One region of the Microbispora bryophytorum genome, then DNA from elsewhere that is predicted to be linked to it. Evidence: riboswitches for the same ligand, from Rfam matches in the RefSeq annotation. Region 1 holds a riboswitch; each other region holds the start of a gene.
What was found. A riboswitch is a leader RNA that binds a small molecule or an ion and turns the genes downstream of it on or off. The one in region 1 is predicted to bind cyclic di-AMP.

Region 1 (4,798 bases):
GGAGCGAGCAGCCCCAGCGGCGCCGCCGCCCCGAAGACGACGGTGGCGCCGTCCTCGACCAGCGCCGCCGCCCTCTTCGCCACCGAGCGCGTCGGCAGCATCAGCGAGGAGGGATGACGGACCACCTCGTACGGCTGGCGCGCGTCGAACTCCTCGCACCCCTTCCAGCGCGGGGCGTACACGACCACGGAGCCGGGCGGCCTGCGCGAGGCGAGGCCGTGCACGAACGCCTGGATGCCGCCCGGTCTGGGCGGGAAGTCGTTCGTGACGATCAGCGTCCGCTTCGTCATCCTCACCCCCGCTGCCGGCATGGTCGCGCGGTCCGCCCGCGCCGCCCGAGAACGCATTGTCGCAGCCGTGGTCGTGCCCGCACCTCACGGAATCAGGCGCCCTCACGGAGGTCAGGGCCGGGCGAGCCGCTCGCGGGCGTACGACCGCCATTCGCGGGTCAGGCCGTCGGCGGTCAGCCCGAGAACCTCCCGCAGCGCCGGGCCGATCCCCTCGCGCAGCGTGGCGCGGTAGAGGGCGACCAGCCTCCGCTCACCGAACCGGGCCGCGATGTAGCGGCAGGCGAGCCACGCCTCCTCGTACGCCTGCGCGGGTCTGGCGGCGAAGTCGGCGGGCCCTGGCAGGGCGTTCAGCGCCGCCCTCCCGGCGGTCCCGTCGGCGGCCCCGTCCGCGGTCCCGTCGGCGGCCTCGTCGGTGGCCCCGTCGGCGGCGACGTCGGCGGCGAGTTCGGCGGCGATCGTGCGGACCGGCAGTCCGCTGTCCAGATAGCCCACGTAGTCGGCGAAGCCTTCCTTGAGCCACATCGGCACCGTCGGGGGGCCGGCGGTCGCGACGTGCGTCAGCTCATGGGTCACGACGACCATGCGGCCGGTCGCGGACAGGCGGGCGAACGCCGCCGGCTGCACGATCACGCGGCCGCCGGTGGCGACGGCCGCCAGATCGTCCACCTTCGCCGGCGCGGCCAGCACGGCGGCCTGCTCCTCGGTGCGCGGCACGAGGACCACCGCGCCGCCGTACCCGCCCCAGACCCTCGTGACCGTGCGGCCCGCGCGATCGGCCAGCGCCGCGATCTCGGCGACCAACCGCCGGGGCGACCCCACGACGACGGCGCGCTCGCCGCGGGCGACGGAGGCGCCGATCCACATGCCCGGTCGCTCCCGCACGGCGGCCCGGGCGTCCAGCCGCGGGGCGAGCAGCGGGTCGGGCGGGGCCGCGGCGGCGGACCCGGCGAGCAGCGCGGCCAGCGCGGCGGCCACGGCCGCGATCCGGCGGCGGGGAAGGACCCCGCGGGGCGGAACTTCGGGCCGGCGCCGACCGGCCGCGGCGCGCACGCTCGGCACGCCCACAGGCACGGGCACGGGCACGCCCACAGGCATGGGCACGGGCACAGGCACGGGCACAGGCACAGGCACAGGCACAGGCACGGGCACGGGCACGCCGCTCGTGGCAGTCACGCCGTGCATGCTAACCGGCACGTGCCACGGCCCCGTCCACCTCGGCGAGGTGGACGGGGCCGCGAGGACGGCGCCGGTCGAGGGGGCTGGTGACCGGTGCCCGTCAGACGCCCGGACGGACGGCACCCACGAAGGTGCTCCTCCGATAGGCGTCCAGCTTGTCGATCCGCACCCGGGTGCCGGTGTGCGGAGCGTGGATCATCTTGCCGTGCCCGACGTACATGCCGACGTGGCCGCCGCCGCTGGTGAAGATCAGGTCACCGGGCTCGAAGTGACCCCAGGACACCTTCTTCCTGACCGCGCCGCGAATGGACCACGTCGTGCGCGGCAGCCGTACGCCAGCCCTGCGCCAGGCGTACTGGACCAGGCCCGAGCAGTCGAACGCGCCCGGTCCCGTCGCTCCGTAGCGGTAGGGGTCGCCGATCTGCTTTTCCGCGACCTTCACCGCGCGCAGGCCCTTGGCCCGCTGGAGCGAGGCCCTGCTGATCTTCCGCTTGGCGGTGGTCTTCTTGGTCTGCCGCTTCTTCGCGGCGGCCTTGCGGGCGGCGGCGTCCGCGCTCTTCTCGGTGCCCGTCTTCGTAGCCGTCTTCTTGGCTGGGGCCGTCTTGACGACTGTGACCGTCACCGTGTCGGCCGCCGCCGGATGTACTCCGGCGGCCCCTACGGATGCCGTCAAAGCAGCACCACCAAGGGCAATTCGGGCAAGACGGGACAGACTAGCGGGGGTGGTAGACAGGATCTCTCCTCGGGTCTTCCGCTCACGCCTACCGGGTTAGCTGACGGGTTCGGGCGGGGAAGTCGCCCTACGGCGCGCGATGCGCCGATTCACCCCGGACCTTCGCGTGAAGGTCGATGGTTCCCCGGCTCCGTGCCTCCTGACTGCACGGACTCGGCAGGCCACCGGCGCCGGAGGATCCCGCGAAGGGGAGGGTGATGAAGGGCGCCGATGACGGTGGATGACTGCGCGACCCGGCCGGCCGGACCGGGTGCGCCGCGGCGAGGCGTGCTCGCCGCGGCCCAGAAGCTACCCAGGACCCGCCGCATTCGGCAAAGTCCTCCCGCCGGATAAAGATCAGATAACGAAGGCCGCCGAGAAGAAAGCGCAGCGTACCCCGCACAGCAAACCGCTAATTGTGACTCTGCTCACAATCTCCACAACACCGGCTAAATCGGGTCACAGAAGCCCCAAAAGGCACAGAGATCACAGAGCCGGTCGAGCCCCTCAGGGGCGCACGGCTCCGATCGCGTGATACTCGGCGAGTGAGACAATCTTCACAACATCGCCGGTCTGCGGAGCGTGGACGACCTTGCCGTCGCCGGCGTAGATGCCGACGTGCCCGTACCCGGCGTGCCAGAGCAGGTCGCCCGGCTGGAGCTCGTCCAGCGAGACCCTGCGGCTCGCGCCCCAGGCCCACTGTTCGTAGCTGGTCCGGGGCAGCGTCACGCCCGCCGCCGCCCACGCGGCCTGCACGAGCCCCGAGCAGTCCCAGGAGGCCGGTCCGGTGCCCCCGTAACGGTAGGGCTTGCCGACCTGCTTGTAGGCGAACTGGAGGGCCGACAGCGCGTTGCCGGACGCCGGCCCGGTGTAGACGACGCCGGCGCTGTTGGGGTTGCCGGGGTTGAACGTCCCGAGCGAGCGCAGGAGCTTCATCTGCTCCCGGACGAGCTTGTCGACCTTCTCCTTCTCGCCGGCGAGCTCGCCCCTGACGTCGGTGGCCTCCTTGTAGACCACCTTGCTCTGGTCGCGGCGGTCCTTGAGGTCCTTGATGGCGCCCTCGTACTCCCTGAGCCGCCCGGCCCGCTCGGCCGACATGTGGTTGAGCGTGGCGAGGCCGCTGAGCATGGCGTCGGGGTTGGAGCTGTAGAAGACACCGCCCCACGAGCCCATATCGCCGACCTGGTAGCTGCTGACGGCCATCGAGACCAACCCGGAGCGCAGCGCCTCGACCCGGGTGTTCTGCTTCTTGTAGTCGTCGTTGATCGCGAGGTACTTCTGCCGCGACTTCTTCCACTTCTCGTTGGCCGCGTTGTAGCGGTCGACGAGCTTGTCGGCCTGCTCGTTGAGCTTGCTCAGCTTCGCCTTGGCCTGCGCGACCGTGGGCTTCGGATCCGCCTGCGCGCCCGTCACCGGCGTAAGCAGGATCACGGCGGCCAGACCGGCGGCCACCGGCACACGCCCTCGCACTGAGCCCCCTTGAGGATGAACCTCTTAGATCGACGAAACCTGCGGCGCGACTCTATCTAGGCGATCTTGAAGCTTCAACCTATTCGCAGGTATTCGCGACAGTCATCACTCCTCGTGACGGCGCGGGTCCGGAGCGCGCGTACGGCGTTTCAGCCCCGGCCGAGGCGGCGCAGCAACAGGAGCGAGGGCACCGGCCGGGCGCCCATGCGGCGCACCGACTCGGCCACCTCCCGGTCGGAGGAGGCCACGGCGATGGCCCGCCCCGGCGGCTCCGCCCGCACCAGCGTGCGGATGAGGTCGTCGGCGATCTCCCCCGGCGCGCTGAACATCACCCGCACCCCGCGCGGCGCGGACACCTGGACGGGCCCGTTCAGCTCGGCGCCGTCGAACACGCACGTCACCTCCGCCCGCGTCTGCACGGCGAGCCCGCCGAGCCCGGTCAGCAACCGGGCCCGCTGGTCGGCGAGGGTCAGCGACGGGTAACCGGTCTTGGTCACGTTGTAGCCGTCGACGATCAGATGCAGATGAGGGATGGCCAGGAGCTGATCGAGGAGCTGGGGATCGTCGTTGGCCAGTGCCCGCGCGGGCACGGCCGTCACTCCAGGCTCGCCCGGCACCACCGCGTTCACGTAGTCGGCCGGCCTGCTGATCGTCGTGGGCAGGCCGAGCTCCTTGCGCAGCCCGGCGGCGGTGTCCTGAAGCGCGTCCAGCAGCACCCGCACCCGGGCGTCCTCGACGCTGCGGCCCTCACGCGCGGCCCTGCGGCTGGCCTCCAGCTGGCGCTCGACGTCCGCCAGGCGCTCCCTGAGCCGCCGCAGCTCGGTCTCGGCCGCGCCGTTGGCGCTCGCGGCCCTGGCCCGCGCCTCGGCCGTCCCCGCCTCCACCTCGGCCGCCCTGGCCTCGGCGGCCCTGACCCGCTCGCGGGCGTCGTGCAGCTTGCGCCGCAGGTCGGAATTCTCCACCCGGGCCGCCTTGAGCTGCTCGCGCACCCGGTCGATCTCCTCCTTGGCGGAGGCGCGCTGCGCCGCGAGCTGCTCGCGCAGCCGCGTCTCCGCCTGCTCCCGCTGGGCGCCCGCGGCCGCGGCCTGCTCCAGGTCGGTCCGCGCCTGCTCGACCAGGTCCGGCCACCCGGGCGGGCGGGTCAGGTACG
Region 2 (4,798 bases), on a different contig from region 1:
CCGGGCCGCCATGCTCGTACGGCCCGGCAGCTCCGTCGCCCTGTCGGCCGGGACCACGACCTGGACACTGGCCCATCACCTGGTGGACGTGCCCGAGCTGACCGTCATCACCAACTCCGTTCAGGTGGCCGACGTCTTCCACCGGGCGGGACGGCCCGACCAGACCGTGGTGCTGGTGGGAGGCGTGCGTACGCCCTCCGACGCGTTGGTCGGCCCGGTAGCCGTGGCGGCCGTCCGCTCCCTGAACGTCGACACGCTCATGCTCGGCGTGCACGGCATGAGCGTCCGGGCCGGTTACACCACGCCGAACCTGCTGGAGGCGGAGACCGACCGCGCCCTCGTCGCGGCCGCCCAGCAGCTCGTGGTCCTGGCCGATCACACCAAGTGGGGGACGATCGGCATCAGCACGATCGCCGCCCTCGATGAGGCCGGCGTGGTCGTGAGCGACGTCGGCCTGCCGGAGGAGGCGCGCACCGCGCTGTCGGAGCACGCCGGCGAGCTCCTCCTCGCCGATCCCTCCGGGGAGACCGAGCTGGAGACCCCGCTGGAGACCGCACTGTGACGCCGGACCTCTGGAGCGAGCCCGCTGCGCCCCCGGACGTCTCGAAGCCCGCCGCGACCCGGGACACCGCACCGTGAAACTGGAGACCGCTCTGTGAAGCGCACCATCACCCATCTCGCCGACGGCCGTGAGCTGATCTACTTCGACCGGCGCGACGACGCCGACCACAGCGCCATCGACCCCCGGGACCTGCCGCCGCGCCCGCTCGCCTCCGAACTGCGCTACGACCCCCTGATGGACGAGTGGGTGGCCGTGGCCCGGCACCGCCAGACGCGCACCCACTTGCCGTCCGCCGACGAGTGCCCGCTCTGCCCGGGCCATCCCGGCTCGGAGATCCCCTCGCCCTACGAAGTGGCGGTGTTCGAGAACCGCTTCCCGTCGTTCAGCTTCAACACCGGTGCGTACGAGCAGGTGGGCGGGCTGAGCGAGGTGCGGCCGGGGATCGGGCGCTGTGAGGTCGTCTGCTTCACCTCCGACCACAACGCGTCGTTCAGCTCGCTCAGCGACGAGCAGGCCGAGCTGGTCGTCGAGGCGTGGGCCGACCGCACGGCCGAGCTGTCCTCGCTGCCCGGTGTGGAGCAGGTCTTCTGCTTCGAGAACCGCGGCGCCGAGATCGGCATCACGCTGCCGCACCCCCACGGACAGATCTACGCCTATCCGTACGTCACGCCGCGTACGCGGCAGATGCTGGACGCCGCCGGCCGCCATCAGGGCGGCAACCTGTTCGCGGACGTCCTGGCCGCCGAGCGGAAGGGCCCCCGGGTGGTGGCCGCCAACGAGCACTGGACGGCCTTCGTCCCGGCCGCCGCGCGCTACCCGTTCGAGGTGCACGTCTACCCGCACCGTCAGGTGCCCGACATCCCTGCGCTGTCCCCGGAGGAACGGGCCGCCTTCGCGCCGCTCTACACCGAGGTGCTGCGCCGCCTCGACGGGCTGTTCGGCGTCGTCATGCCGTACGTCGCGGCCTGGCACCAGGCCCCGGTCACCTACCGGCGCGACCTCGCCTACCTTCACCTGCAGCTTTTCACGATCCGGCGCGCGCCGGACAAGCTGAAGTATCTGGCCGGATCGGAGTCGGCCATGGGCGCGTTCGTCAACGATGTGCTGCCCGAGGAGGCCGCCCGGATGCTTCGAGAGGCGATAACGGCTTGATCTCCGGTTGGTTGCGACTTTGGTGGCAGCCACGGTTTCTTTACCACTAGTATCCCTGACACCGGCCGTCACAACCGGTACGCCTAATCCCGGGCGCCCTGCCCGGGAGCCGGGGACCCAATCACGCACCTGGGGTCAAGGCAGTAGCCTGCCCGGGCTTCTCCAGCCCGAACCCGTCAGCTAACCCGGTCGGCAGATGGAGAGGAGTGGGCTCTGCCCCGCGCGTTCCCCCTGGCTGTCGGCGTGCTCGCCTCCGCCGTCCTCGTGTTCGGCACGGCCGCGCCCGGCGCCGCCGACCCCAAGCCGACGGAGAAGCAGCTCAAGCAGGAGCTGTCGGACCTGCGGAAGAAGGTCGACCGGCTGATCGGCGACTACAACGCCAAACGCGTCGCCCTCGCCAAGGCCCGCGTGGAGGAGAAGGCGGCACGCGGCCGGCTGGCCAAGGCCGAGGCCGACTACGAAGCCGCCAGCGACGCCGTACGGCAACTCGCCGGGCTGCGCTATCAGACCGAGAGCGCGATGGTGCTGCCCGACATGAACACTGCGGCCCTGAACTACCAGCTCAAAGAGGAACAGGCCGCCAGGCTCGCGCGCTTCGACCAGGTCCGCGGCGAACGGCAGCAGGCCGCGGACGCCGCCAAGACGCTGACCGGACACCTGAAGACGCAGGCGGCCGAGGTCGCCGGACAGCGCGAGGACGCCGAGGATCTCATCGACGAGATCAAGGACAAGCTCGACGCGCTGATCCCGATCGCGCCGGGAAAGCGCGCGGGCGGGTCGTGGGCGCCGGAACTGCCCAGTGGCTCCGACAACATCACGCCCCGGATGCAGTTCATGCGCACCGAGGTCGGGCAGCACTTCGCCCTGCGGTTCCCGATCGGCTGCTACCGCGCGGAGAACAGCGGCGAGCACCCCCTCGGGCGCGCATGCGATTTCATGATGAGCTCGGGCGGCGCCATGCCCTCACCCGAGATGAAGGCGCTCGGCGACAGCCTGGCCGCCTGGGCCATCAAGAACGGGCCGAAACTGGGCGTGATGTACGTGATCTGGCAGCAGCGCATCTACAACCTCGGCCGTCCGGGCTGGCGGACCATGTCCGATCGCGGCGGAATCACCGCCAACCACTACGACCACGTACACATCTCGATGTACTAGAAGGCGTGCCTATTCCGTCTGATGTGGTATCCGCATCAGTGGCATAGGCGTTCTCACAGGTCAGGCGCGGCCTTCGGCGTGAACGTAGGGGCCTGGTGATGCCTTGACTGTTGAGCTTCTGACCTTGCGCGCGTCGACGACGCCTACGTCCGCAAGTACGGGAGCCTCGCGAGTGGCGCCACCGGCGACCGCGTGCGACAGGCCACCATCCGCATCGACCCGTTCGCCGAACTGGTGGCCGCGCCGGTACCACCACCGCCGTCAACGAATGACCCTCCCGGTCCCGTTCGTGCGGTACCGGGACCGCCCCGGGAAGGACGCGTCATGCTCGCGTGGTGTCGCGAGCATCGATCCGTACCGGACTTGCGTGTCCGGTACGATGAAGGTTAACCGGACACAGAGGTCCGGATAGATGAGAGGGTTTGCTCGTGACATTTGCACGCATCAGTGACGCCATCCGCGACGTGGCGTTCGAGCCTCGACTTGACCTTCACGAGGCTCTGGACAAGTACTACGCCCCCGACTACATCCACCGCGGCGACGGACGTGTGCTAGACCGCGCCGGGTTCGCGGACATGGTCGCCGGCATCCGCAGTCGAGTCGTTGAGGGTACGGTGACCGTGCTCGACGAGTTGTACGACGGTTCGCGCTATGCCGAGCGGCACCGCTACACGATGACCTTGACCGACGGGACGATCATCAACCGGGAGATCTACTTTTTCGCGACATTGGCCGAGGACGGTCGCTTCCGCCAGGTGGACGAGGCCGGCTTCGACGTCCGCTGAAAGGAACCCGAGATGCCCGAACCCATCCGACCATGACGGTGAACGTGCCCCGGCGCGCGGACGCGCTGCGCAACCACGAGCGGGTCGTCGCGGCAGCCCGCGAACTGTTCGCAGAGCACGGCCTTGACGTCACGGTGCCCCAGGTGGCCGAGCGGGCTGGGGTCGGGCGGGCGACGGTCTACCGCAGCTTCCCCAGCAAGGAGGAGCTGGTGCTCGCGATAGCGCGGGAGAACTTCCGCTCGCTGGAGGACCGTACGCTGGCCGCTCTCGCCGCCGACGACGCCTACCGCGGATTCGCCGACTATGTGCCGGATCTGCTCGATCGTCTCGCCCGCGACCGCGGCCTCGCGGCGGCGTTCTTCGAGGCCCACCTGGTGCCTGCCGCGAAACTTGTCGACCTGATCGGCCGGCTGGTCGAGGCGGCGAAGGTATCGGGCCTGATCCGCCAGGACGTCGGCGTCCTCGACGTCCGTGTCGTTCTGTGCGGCGTGGTCCGCCAGCTCATCGTGCTGGACGAACGTGACCCGGCTGTCTGGCGCCGCTACGCGGACATCATCCTCGCCGCCTTCCGTCCCTGACCACGGCCTACGGCTCTGTAACGAATGCTCCGCAACCTTCACCCCGACACCTGAAGCTCGCAGAGGCCAGCATTCGCACAGCTTGATAAAGCCACTCCGCCAGGAGTCCGCAAGCCGTCCACCTGCATGTTCGATCCCGCCAGGTCGGGTCAGGGCACATCGAGGGCGTCTGTGTGCGTGCGGTGCGGCTTAGCCTGTCCGCATGCGACGCTTCAACGACGAAGACCTCACAGGCGCGGAGTTCCGCGAGTGCGACCTGAGTAGGGCGCGGCTGGTCGGTGTGGTCATGCAGGACGTTGAGATCGACGGTTTGGTCACGAACCTGGTGGTCAACGGCGTGGAGGTGATGCCGTACGTCGAGGCGGAGCTCGACCGCCGGCACCCGGTGCGGCTGCTGATCCGTTCCGACGAACCGGCCGACCTGCGCGAGGCCTGGCGACAGCTGCGGAAGGCGTGGGCGACGACTACCGAGCGGGCCGGGTCGATGGCCGAGGGCAGCGAGGATCTCGGCGTCGACGGCGAGTGGTCGATGGTCGAGACTCTGCGTCACCTCGTCTTCGTGCACG
Region 3 (4,798 bases), on a different contig from region 1:
TCGTAAGCGCATGGGTCGTTCCTCCTCTGTCGCTCCTTCTCGTCCGGGGCGTCCGCCCGGGACGGGGCCCAACTTCAGCGGAGGCGGTGCTAAACGCGGATAAGCGAGCCCGGCTTATCCGCGGCTAACACCGCCTGCGCCACTCTCGGAGCCGAGTGGGAGGTTGGTGGGGATGCGGGTGCTCGTGGTCGAGGACGAGGAACAGCTGGCCGAGGCCCTGGCACGGGGGCTGCGGCTGCACGCGATCGCGGTGGACGTGGCCTACGACGGTCAGGAGGCGCTTGAGCTGGCCGCCTACGTCGACTACGACGTGGTCGTGCTCGACCGCGACCTGCCCGAGGTGCACGGCGACGAGGTGTGCCGGGAGCTGGTCACGGCCCGCGGGGCGAGCCGCATCCTCATGCTGACGGCGGCCGGGCGGGTGCGTGACCGGGTCGGGGGCCTGTCCCTGGGCGCCGACGACTACCTGGTCAAGCCGTTCGCGTTCGCCGAGCTGGTGGCTCGGATCCGGGCGCTGGCCCGGCGCTCGCCCCGGGCGGTGCGGCCTGTGCTGGAGCGGGCCGGGATCCGGCTCGACCCCGCCCGCCGTACGGTGCTGCGCGACGGGCGGCAGGTGGCGCTGGGCCGCAAGGAGTTCGACGTGCTGCACGAGCTCATGCGCGCCGGCGGAGGGCTGGTGACCTCGGCCCTGCTGCGCGCGAACGTGTGGGACGAGCACGCCGACGCCGGCACGGGCGTGCTGCGCGTCACGATCACCTCGCTGCGCCGCAAGCTGGGCGAGCCCGCGGTGATCGAGAACGTGCCGGGCCGGGGGTATCGGCTGTGACCCGCGTCCTGTCCTCGTGGCGCAGGCTCGGCCTGCGCATGCGGCTCACCCTGCTGTACGGCGGGCTGTTCTTCCTGGCGGGGTCGGTGCTGCTGTGGTTCACCCAGCTGCTGACCGCGCGGGCGCTCAACCAGCGGTTCGTGGTGGCGGTGGCGTCGAAGGTGACCGGTGCCCCCAGTGTCAACGGCGGTGCCGTGCTGGGGGGCAAGTTGCCCGACAGCGACGTGCTCGCGCAGCGGGTGCGCACCAACGTCGAGCAGGGGGCGGCCGACGCGCTGAGCGACGTGCTCAGGTCGTCGATGATCGTCATGATCCTGGTGGGGGCCGTCGCGGTGGTGCTGGGCTACCTGGTGGCCGACCGCGCGCTGCGCCCGCTGGACCGGGTGACCGAGACCGCGCAGCGGCTGTCGGAGAGCACGCTGCACGAGCGGATCGGGCTGCGCGGGCCGCAGGACGAGATCAAGCGGCTCGCCGACACCTTCGACGCGATGCTCGACCGGCTGCACCGCGTGTTCGACGCGCAGCGCCGGTTCATCGCCAACGCCTCCCACGAGCTGCGCACCCCGCTGGCGGTCAACCGTACGGTCCTGGAGGTGTCGCTGGAGGAACCGGCGGCGTCGGAGGACCTCAAGGCGCTGGCCCGCGCGCTGCTCGGCACCAACGCGAGGTACGAGCGGCTGATCGAGGGCCTGCTCATGCTGGCGCAGTCGGAGCAGGAGCCGACGGCCCGCAAGCCGGTCGACCTGCGGCAGGTCGTCCGTACGGCGATGGAGCAGATCGACCTGCAGCCGCGCCGCAGGAAGGTGGTCGTCCACGAGGACCTGAGCCCGGCGGTCGCGCACGGCGACCCGCTGTTCCTCGAACGCTGCCTGGTCAACCTGCTGGAAAACGCGATCAAGTACAACGTGCGGGACGGGGAGGTCTGGGTCCGGTTGCGGGAGGAGGAGGCCGGGGTGAGCGTGACGGTGGAGAACACCGGGCCCCTGGTCCCGCCGTACGAGGTGGACGACCTGTTCGAGCCGTTCCGCCGGCTCGGCGGCGACCGCGTCCGCTCCGCCCGGGGGTCGGGGCTGGGCCTGTCCATCGTCCGGGCCATCGCCGTGGCGCACGGCGGCGAGGTGGAGGCGCTCGCCCGGCCGGAGGGCGGCCTGGCGGTGACCGTACGACTGCCCGGTCAGCCCGGATCCTCCTGCCGCCGGTGATCACCGGCGGGCCCTTTACCCCCAAGTGCGAGGTCTGCTGCCTACTGCCCGGTAAAATCTGGGTTGTTCTAACTTGACCGGTTTGACCTGGTCTATTACGTTTTAGGCAACTCGGGGGCACTTGCTCATCTCAATGGTCAAGAAGCCCTCCTCAGACCGACGCGACCGGCCGATCCCGGCCGGTCGCCCGGCCGCCGAGTCCGCGTCCGCGCGGAGCCGGGGACCCACCTCTCCTGGGGTGAATCGGCATACGTGCCGTAGGGCGACTTCCAGCCCGAACCCGTCAGCTAACCCGGTAGGCGGCATGGAAGCAAGGGAGTACGCCCCACCATGCACGTCGTCAACACCTGTCTTCGCGCTGCCCTCGCGGGCGGGGTCCTCGCCTCGGCCGTGCTGATCGCCTCACCGGCCGCGCACGCGGACAACCCGGCCACCGGCAAGGGCCCGGCGGTCGCGAAGTCCACGTCCGAGATCGCCTCCACGCTGCCCAGGATCAGCGCGGCCGACGTGCTGACCCTGGCCAGGAGCCAGATCGGGATCAGTGAGAACGCCAAGGGCGGCGGGACCAAGTTCCAGGAGTGGTACATGTCCACGCCCCGCGCCCGCGAGACCCTCGCCCGCGACGGCGGCACACTGAAGGGCTACCTCAACGCGGCCTGGTGCGACATGTTCGTCTCGTGGGTGGGACAGCAGCTCGGCATCGCTCCGGTCATGGGCTCCGACGCCTACACCGTGGAGCACGCACGCTGGTTCGCCGAACACGGCCGCTGGGGCCACACCCCCAAGCCGGGCGCGGTGGTGTTCTTCAACTGGAACGGCAGCAAGGACATCGACGACATCGAGCACGTGGGGTTCGTCGTCAAGGACAACGACGACGGCACTATCCAGACGATCGAGGGCAACACCGGCGACGGCGGCGCCGTCGAGGCCCGTACCCGTCCTACCTGGCAGGTGGCCGGATACGGCTACCCGGTGTATCCCGGGGACACCTCCGCCTCCTCCTGACAGGCGACGCCCGAAGCGCGCCGGTGATCCCGGCGCGCTTCGGGCGTCCCCGCCGAGGGCGCCGGGCCTTGATCACATTGACCTGTGCGGTCGTGAGCTGCGAGCCTGGCGGCATGCACGCGTTCGACGTCCTCGGCGATCCGGTGCGCCGCCGGATCCTGGAACTGCTCGCCGAGGGCGAGCGCTCCGCCGGGGAGATCGGCTCCATCGTGCAGGAGGAGTTCGGGATCTCCCAGCCCGGGGTGTCACAGCACCTGCGCGTGCTGAGGGAGAGCGGCTTCGCGACGGTCCGGGCCGAGGGCACCCGGCGCCTGTACACCGTCGACCTCGCGCCGCTGCGCGAAGTCGACACCTGGCTCGACCACTTCCGCCGCTTCTGGAACCAGCGCCTGGACGCCCTGGGCACCGAACTCGCCCGCGGGAAGCGGGAGCGCCGCCTGCAGGACGACGCCCGTCCGTGATCGCGCGCCACCTGACCCGTGCCGGGCACTCGCCGCTCGCATTCGGCGTCCTCCTCCCCCTGGCTCGGCACCGGAGTGTTCCCCGCCTGCCGCACGGAGCCTGGGGAATGATGCTGGTGTGCTGATCCGTATCGAGGCATCCAACCTGCCAGGGCGGGAATGCGGGCAGACACCCGATTTCCCCGGCTACCGCAACATCCATGTCGGCGTGCAGCGGCGCGGCCGCCGTGACGAACTGCTCGACCTGCATGCGGGAGACGCTTCCTCGGCGGTTTGGAAGCTGAAGGTGACCGCGGCCCGCAGGGAGACCGGATGGGATCTCCGGGGCCCATGTGTGCAGGGCAGGCCGGGCGCCCGGTTTGTGTACCTGTCGTGGGGCACTGTCGATGACGCCGGGGTGTTCGCGATGTTCCGGCGGGCGAAGCTGTCGTTCGACGGCATCCCCGGGGCCGTGATGGACGCCGCAGTGGGCAACGACCTGCTGGTGGCCCGGCTGGGGCTGACCGATTCTCGCGGTCAGCCGCTGTGCGCGGCGGTGCGCCCGCCGCTGGTGGAATGGTCCGCCCCCACCGTCTGACGGCGTGCCGTGCCCCGACAGGCAGTGAGGTCTCCGGTGGAGGACCTTTGGACCAAGAAGAACCTGAACACCGGAGACCTCGACGGCCCGGGTCAGGCGCCGACGTAGGCCGCGAGGTGCTGGCCGGTGAGGGTGGAGCGGGCGGCGACGAGGTCGGCCGGCGTGCCTTCGAAGACGATCCGGCCGCCGTCGTGACCGGCGCCGGGACCCAGATCGATGATCCAGTCGGCGTGTGCCATGACCGCCTGGTGGTGCTCGATCACGATGACCGACTTGCCGGAGTCGACCAGCCGGTCGAGCAGCCCGAGCAGCTGCTCGACGTCGGCCAGGTGGAGGCCGGCGGTCGGCTCGTCGAGGACGTAGACGCCGCCCTTGTCGGCCATGTGGGTGGCCAGCTTGAGCCGCTGCCGCTCGCCGCCGGACAACGTGGTGAGCGGCTGGCCGAGGGTGAGGTAGCCGAGCCCGACGTCGGCGAGGCGGTCGAGGACGGCGCGCGCGGCGGGCGTGCGCGCCTCGCCGGAGCCGAAGAACTCCTGGGCCTCGGCCACCGGCATCGCGAGCACCTCGCTGATGTCGCGCCCGCCGAGCTTGTGCTCCAGCACCGCCGCCTGGAACCGCTTCCCCTCGCACTCCTCGCAGGTGGTGGAGACCCCCGCCATCATCGCCAGGTCGGTGTAGATGACGCCGGCGCCGTTGCAGGCGGGGCAGGCGCCCTCGGAGTTGGCGC
Region 4 (4,798 bases), on a different contig from region 1:
CGGGCGTGGACCACAGCTCGCCGGGCTCGTCGTTCGTCGTCGGCGGCCAGATCGTCCGTGAGGTGTTCGGCGCCCCGCAGCCGATCGGGCCGATGTACGCCTTCGTCGGCATCAGCGGCATGGCCAAGATGAGCAGCTCCAAGGGCGGCGTGCCGACCCCGGCCGACGCTTTGTCGATCATGGAGCCCGCGCTGCTGCGCTGGCTGTACGCCCGCCGCCGTCCCAACCAGTCGTTCAAGGTCTCCTTCGACCAGGAGATCCAGCGGATGTACGACGAGTGGGACACGCTGACCAGGAAGGTACAGGACGGCACGGCGCTGCCGGCCGACCAGTCGGCCTACCGCCGCGCGTCGAGCACGGCCTCCCGGGTCCTGCCGGAGACGCCGCGGCGGCTGCCCTACCGGACGCTCGCCTCGGTCGTGGACATCGCCACCGGGCACGAGGAGCAGACGCTGCGCATCCTGCGCGCGTTCGACCCGGAGATCGGCGGGCTGGACGAGTTGCGGCCGCGGCTCGACCGCGCCCAGCACTGGGTGAACACGTACGTGCCCGCGGAGGAGCGCACGCAGGTGCGCGAGACGCCCGACAAGGAACTGCTCGACACGCTCGGCACGCAGGACCGCGAGTCGCTGCGCCTGCTGGCGGAGGGCCTCGGCGAGCACTGGTCGCTCGACGGGCTGACCACCCTCGTGTACGGCGTGCCGAAGGTGCAGGCCGGGCTCGACATGGACGCGAAGGCGGCCACGCCGGAGCTGAAGGCCGCGCAGCGCGCCTTCTTCGCCCTGCTCTACCGGCTGCTCGTCGGCAGCGACACCGGCCCGCGGCTGCCCACGCTGCTGCTGGCCGTGGGCCGCGACCGGGTGCGCGAGCTGATCGGTCACGCCTGATCGGTCAGACCTGATCGCTCGCGTCTGATCGGTCAGTCCCGATCTGCGGCGTCCCATCTCCGGCGCGCGAACGGGCCGGACGGCATGGCCGTCCGGCCTCAGCCGGCTTCGCGACGTCCCGGAGCCGGGCCCGTCGGCGCCCGCCACGCCCCAGCCGAGCGCGTACGTCTCCAGGTGCGGCATGGGCCCGCTGGCGCGGCGCTGGGCCGAATTCCACGTGGAGGATTGTCGAGGCGGCCCGGGAGGTGTGCGACCGGTGCTCTCACTCCGAACCTTGACGACCTTCAGTGGAGGCGTTTACCTTCCCTGAAGGGTGGGCCGACGAAAGCATCGTCGTGGGGGAGGGCGGACGATGAGTATTCCCGAGGTCGTCTACCGAGGTGACAGTCGCGCCTCGGACCTTGAGCGTGCCGGTCTCACCGAAGAGGATCTGCTTCTCCTCGCGGAGCTGGCCAAGGGTGTGACCGCCGACCGGGTGGGCCGCAGTCTCGACGTCAGCGGGCGCACCGTGCGGCGCCGGCTGCGGTGCATCTGCGACCGGATCGGCGTCGCGACCGCGATCGAGGCCGTCGCCTGGGCGGCACGCCGCCGCCTCATCTGACCTTCTCGACGGCAGGCCGCCGAGGGGGGCTCAGTCGGCGACGCGCACCGCTCCCGCGAACGGCCGTCCGGCGATCTTCGCGATGTGGACGACGTCTCCCGTGCGCGGCGCGTGGATCATGTAGCCGTTGCCGATGTAGATGCCGACGTGGTGCAGGTCGGAGTAGAAGAACACCAGGTCGCCGGGGCGGAGCTGGTCACGGGGGATGTGCGTGCCGGCCGTCCACTGGTTGCCGGTGTAGTGGGGCAGGCTGATGCCGACGGACTGGTAGGCCGCCATGACCAGGCCGGAGCAGTCGAAGGAGCCGGGGCCCTCGGCGCCCCACACGTACGGCTTGAGCTGCTGCCCGAGAGCCCAGCGCGCCGCCTGGGCGGCCTTGCCGTCGCCGATGATGGGGAACGCCGTCCTGCTGCGCGTCTCGCTGCCGATCGTCTGGGAGACCTGCCGGTAGAGGCTGCTCTCGGTCTTCTTGATCAGCTTGGTGATCTTGTCGCGTCGCGAGTCCAGCCCGCTGAGGAGCTTCTTGACCTCGGCCTGCCGGGCGGAGGCGCTCTCCCTGGCCCGTGCGGCGGCGTCCATGGCCTTGGTGACCTCGGCGACCTCCTGGCTCTCCCGCAGCTCCAGCGCGTACGTCGTGGAGGCCTGGTCCAGGTATCGCCGGGGGTCGGCGTCGCTGTCGATGAGCACCAGCGCGTTGCCGAGCCCGTTGGTCATGTAGGAGTGCTGCGCGAGGGCGCTCGCCTTCTGCCGGCGGACCGCGAGCTCGGCCTCGCTCTTGGCGAGGTTCTTCTTGGCGAGGTCGGCGGACCGCTCGGCCGTCTTCAGGCGCACGCGCTCGCCGTTGTACTGCTCGCTGAGGGTCTCGATCTCGGTGTAGAGGTCCTCGACCTGGGCCGTGAGTTCCTTGAGGCTCGGCTTGGGGTCGGCGGTGGCGCTGACCACCGGCGCGCCGAACGTGATCGCGCTGATCGCGACGCCGACGAACGCCAGACGGCGGATGGCACCCGGACCGGCCGTGCCGGATCCGGACTGTCGGCCGCGAGCGTGCCTGCCCGCCTGCCGTCCTCCACGCGTGCGCAACCGAGCTCCTCTCCCACGTGTGCCCCGCGGCGGGCCCGTCGTCGCGACGGGCCGTACGGCGGGGCACTGCTGAGCGCCTACCGGGTTAGCTGACGGGTTCGGGCCGGAGTAGCCCTACCTTGTGGATTCACCCCTTGACGATCCGGGATCGAACCGATCCTGATCCTGCAGTTGGGTCCCCGGCTCCCCTTCGCACTGGGTGCTTCGAGGATTCGGCGTCCGGTCGCCATGAGCGCTCACGAAGACCGGCATCGTCGCTGGACGATAGTGCACCGCGAGTTCTTGCTCAACCAGAACTCCGAAACTCGTCTACGTTTGACAACCAAATGATCACGGTCGGGTCACGGGATCGGTAGTGATACGTCCCTGTTCACCTGCGTTTCGAGTGATCTGTGAGTTTCGATGGGTGGTCTGGGCTGGTGGAAAAACTGGGACGAACCCGGATGGCACCTCGGGCGGCGGTCATGCATCCGTCCGTATCCTGGCGGCTACGGACCGTCAAACCTCATGTCGGGTATGGCGTTTGGGAATGACCGTTATTCGTTCGGGATGCTCCGTGCCGACCGTGTGGGATCGGCCGCGCTCCGGCTAGGCTGGCCGGTCATGGAGCAGGTCGCCGCGCAGACATCCAGTGGATCGAGTGCCACGGCCGTGACGGTGCGCCGAGCCAGGACGCCGGACGTCCGGGCGATCAGGCGCCTCGTCGACGCGTACTCGGGTGTGGGTTCCCGCCTGCTCAAGAAGAGCACGGTCACGCTGTACGAGGACGTCCAGGAGTTCTGGGTGGCCGAGAGGGGCGGGCAGGTCGTCGGCTGCGGCGCGCTGCACGTGCTGTGGGAGGACCTGGCCGAGATCAGGACCGTCGCGGTGGACCCCGCGGCGCGCGGCGGGGGCATCGGCCACCGGATCGTCGGCGCGCTCATCGAGACCGCCAGGGACCTCGGCGTGCGGCGGGTTTTCTGCCTCACGTTCGCGGTGGAGTTCTTCGCCAGGCACGGCTTCAGGCCCATCCAGGGCACCCCCGTCTCCCCGGAGGTGTACGCGGAACTGCTCGCGTCGTACGACGAGGGCGTCGCGGAGTTTCTCGACCTGGAGCACGTCAAGCCGAACACGCTGGGGAACACCCGGATGTTGCTGCACATCGACCGTCATTGACCCCTTTGTCGATCATTGATCGCTGATCTTGACGATGGTTGTCGGCTGCTGCAAAGGTGACTGTTGATACACCTGTCGCTACTTTTGGCAATATCAGCGTGTGCTAGGGACGTGCGGCGCATGCGTCTTCGAAACGAGGTGACACGGTGAGCACCGGACAGCCGCCGTACCCCCAGGACGAGTCGGACGGAACGCCACCGCCCTCATCGAACGCCGGGTACGGCACGGACAGACAGCCCCAGGACTATGACCCCGACGTCACGGTCGTGAGCAATCGCCACTCGGGACAGCACACGGGTCCCCAGCAGCCGCCCGGCTACGACCCCGCCCAGGGCGGCTACGGCCAGCAGGGTTACGCCCAGCAGGGCCAGCAGCAGTACGGCCAGCAGGGGTACGGTCAGCCCGCCCCGCAGCAGGGCTACGGCCAGGAGGCCGCCCAGCAGCAGGGCTACGGCGCCCAGCAGGGCCAGCAGCAGTACGGCCAGCAGGGCTATGGCGCCCAGCAGGGCCAGCAGGGTCAGCAGGGCTATGGCCAGACCGCCCCGCAGCAGGGGTACGGCCAGCAGGGCTACGGCGCCCAGCAGGGCTACGGCGCCCAGCAGGCCCAGCAGCAGTACGGCCAGCAGACCGGTCCTCAGGACTACGGTCAGCAGCAGGGCTACGGGCAGCAGGGGTATGGCCAGACCGGCCCGCAGCAGGGCTATGGCGCCCAGCAGGGTCAGCAGGGTCAGCAGCAGTACGGCCAGCAGCCCGGTTACGGGCAGCAGGCCGCCCCTCAGGACTACGGCCAGCAGCAGGCCTACGGGCAGCAGGGGTATGGCCAGACCGGCCCGCAGCAGGGCTATGGCGCCCAGCAGGGCCAGCAGGGCCAGCAGCAGTACGGCCAGCAGCCCGGTTACGGGCAGCAGGCCGCCCCTCAGGACTACGGCCAGCAGCAGGCCTACGGGCAGCAGGGGTACGGCCAGACCGGCCCGCAGCAGGGTTACGGCGTTCAGCAGGGCCAGCAGCAGGGCTACGGCCAGCAGCCCGGTTACGGGCAGCAGCAGTACGGCCAGCCGGGCTATGGCCAGCCCGG

Region 2: another riboswitch for cyclic di-AMP. It lies ahead of ACGFIB_RS20960 (coiled-coil domain-containing protein); the one in region 1 lies ahead of ACGFIB_RS02180 (C40 family peptidase).
Region 3: another riboswitch for cyclic di-AMP. It lies ahead of ACGFIB_RS18960 (CHAP domain-containing protein); the one in region 1 lies ahead of ACGFIB_RS02180 (C40 family peptidase).
Region 4: another riboswitch for cyclic di-AMP. It lies ahead of ACGFIB_RS30290 (C40 family peptidase); the one in region 1 lies ahead of ACGFIB_RS02180 (C40 family peptidase).

What each region holds. Positions count from the first base shown of each region.
Region 1 is NZ_JBICTF010000001.1:475,152-479,949, forward strand. It holds gene ACGFIB_RS02170 (glycosyltransferase family 4 protein) at 1-290, opposite strand, end outside; gene ACGFIB_RS02175 (hypothetical protein) at 402-1,367, opposite strand; gene ACGFIB_RS02180 (C40 family peptidase) at 1,567-2,139, opposite strand; cyclic di-AMP (ydaO/yuaA leader) riboswitch at 2,214-2,368, opposite strand; gene ACGFIB_RS02185 (C40 family peptidase) at 2,686-3,648, opposite strand; gene ACGFIB_RS02190 (NYN domain-containing protein) at 3,798-4,798, opposite strand, start outside.
Region 2 is NZ_JBICTF010000006.1:16,438-21,235, forward strand. It holds gene ACGFIB_RS20950 (DeoR/GlpR family DNA-binding transcription regulator) at 1-562, shown strand, start outside; gene galT (galactose-1-phosphate uridylyltransferase) at 656-1,714, shown strand; cyclic di-AMP (ydaO/yuaA leader) riboswitch at 1,785-1,923, shown strand; gene ACGFIB_RS20960 (coiled-coil domain-containing protein) at 1,958-2,869, shown strand; gene ACGFIB_RS20965 (hypothetical protein) at 3,298-3,654, shown strand; gene ACGFIB_RS20970 (TetR/AcrR family transcriptional regulator) at 3,687-4,232, shown strand; gene ACGFIB_RS20975 (DinB family protein) at 4,435-4,798, shown strand, end outside.
Region 3 is NZ_JBICTF010000005.1:332,564-337,361, reverse strand. It holds gene ACGFIB_RS18975 (hypothetical protein) at 1-12, opposite strand, end outside; gene ACGFIB_RS18970 (response regulator transcription factor) at 173-826, shown strand; gene ACGFIB_RS18965 (sensor histidine kinase) at 823-2,028, shown strand; cyclic di-AMP (ydaO/yuaA leader) riboswitch at 2,211-2,344, shown strand; gene ACGFIB_RS18960 (CHAP domain-containing protein) at 2,359-3,033, shown strand; gene ACGFIB_RS18955 (ArsR/SmtB family transcription factor) at 3,147-3,494, shown strand; gene ACGFIB_RS18950 (DUF5990 family protein) at 3,613-4,071, shown strand; gene ACGFIB_RS18945 (ATP-binding cassette domain-containing protein) at 4,164-4,798, opposite strand, start outside.
Region 4 is NZ_JBICTF010000011.1:2,767-7,564, reverse strand. It holds gene lysS (lysine--tRNA ligase) at 1-887, shown strand, start outside; gene ACGFIB_RS30295 (helix-turn-helix domain-containing protein) at 1,240-1,488, shown strand; gene ACGFIB_RS30290 (C40 family peptidase) at 1,519-2,568, opposite strand; cyclic di-AMP (ydaO/yuaA leader) riboswitch at 2,628-2,796, opposite strand; gene ACGFIB_RS30285 (amino-acid N-acetyltransferase) at 3,172-3,723, shown strand; gene ACGFIB_RS30280 (RDD family protein) at 3,870-4,798, shown strand, end outside.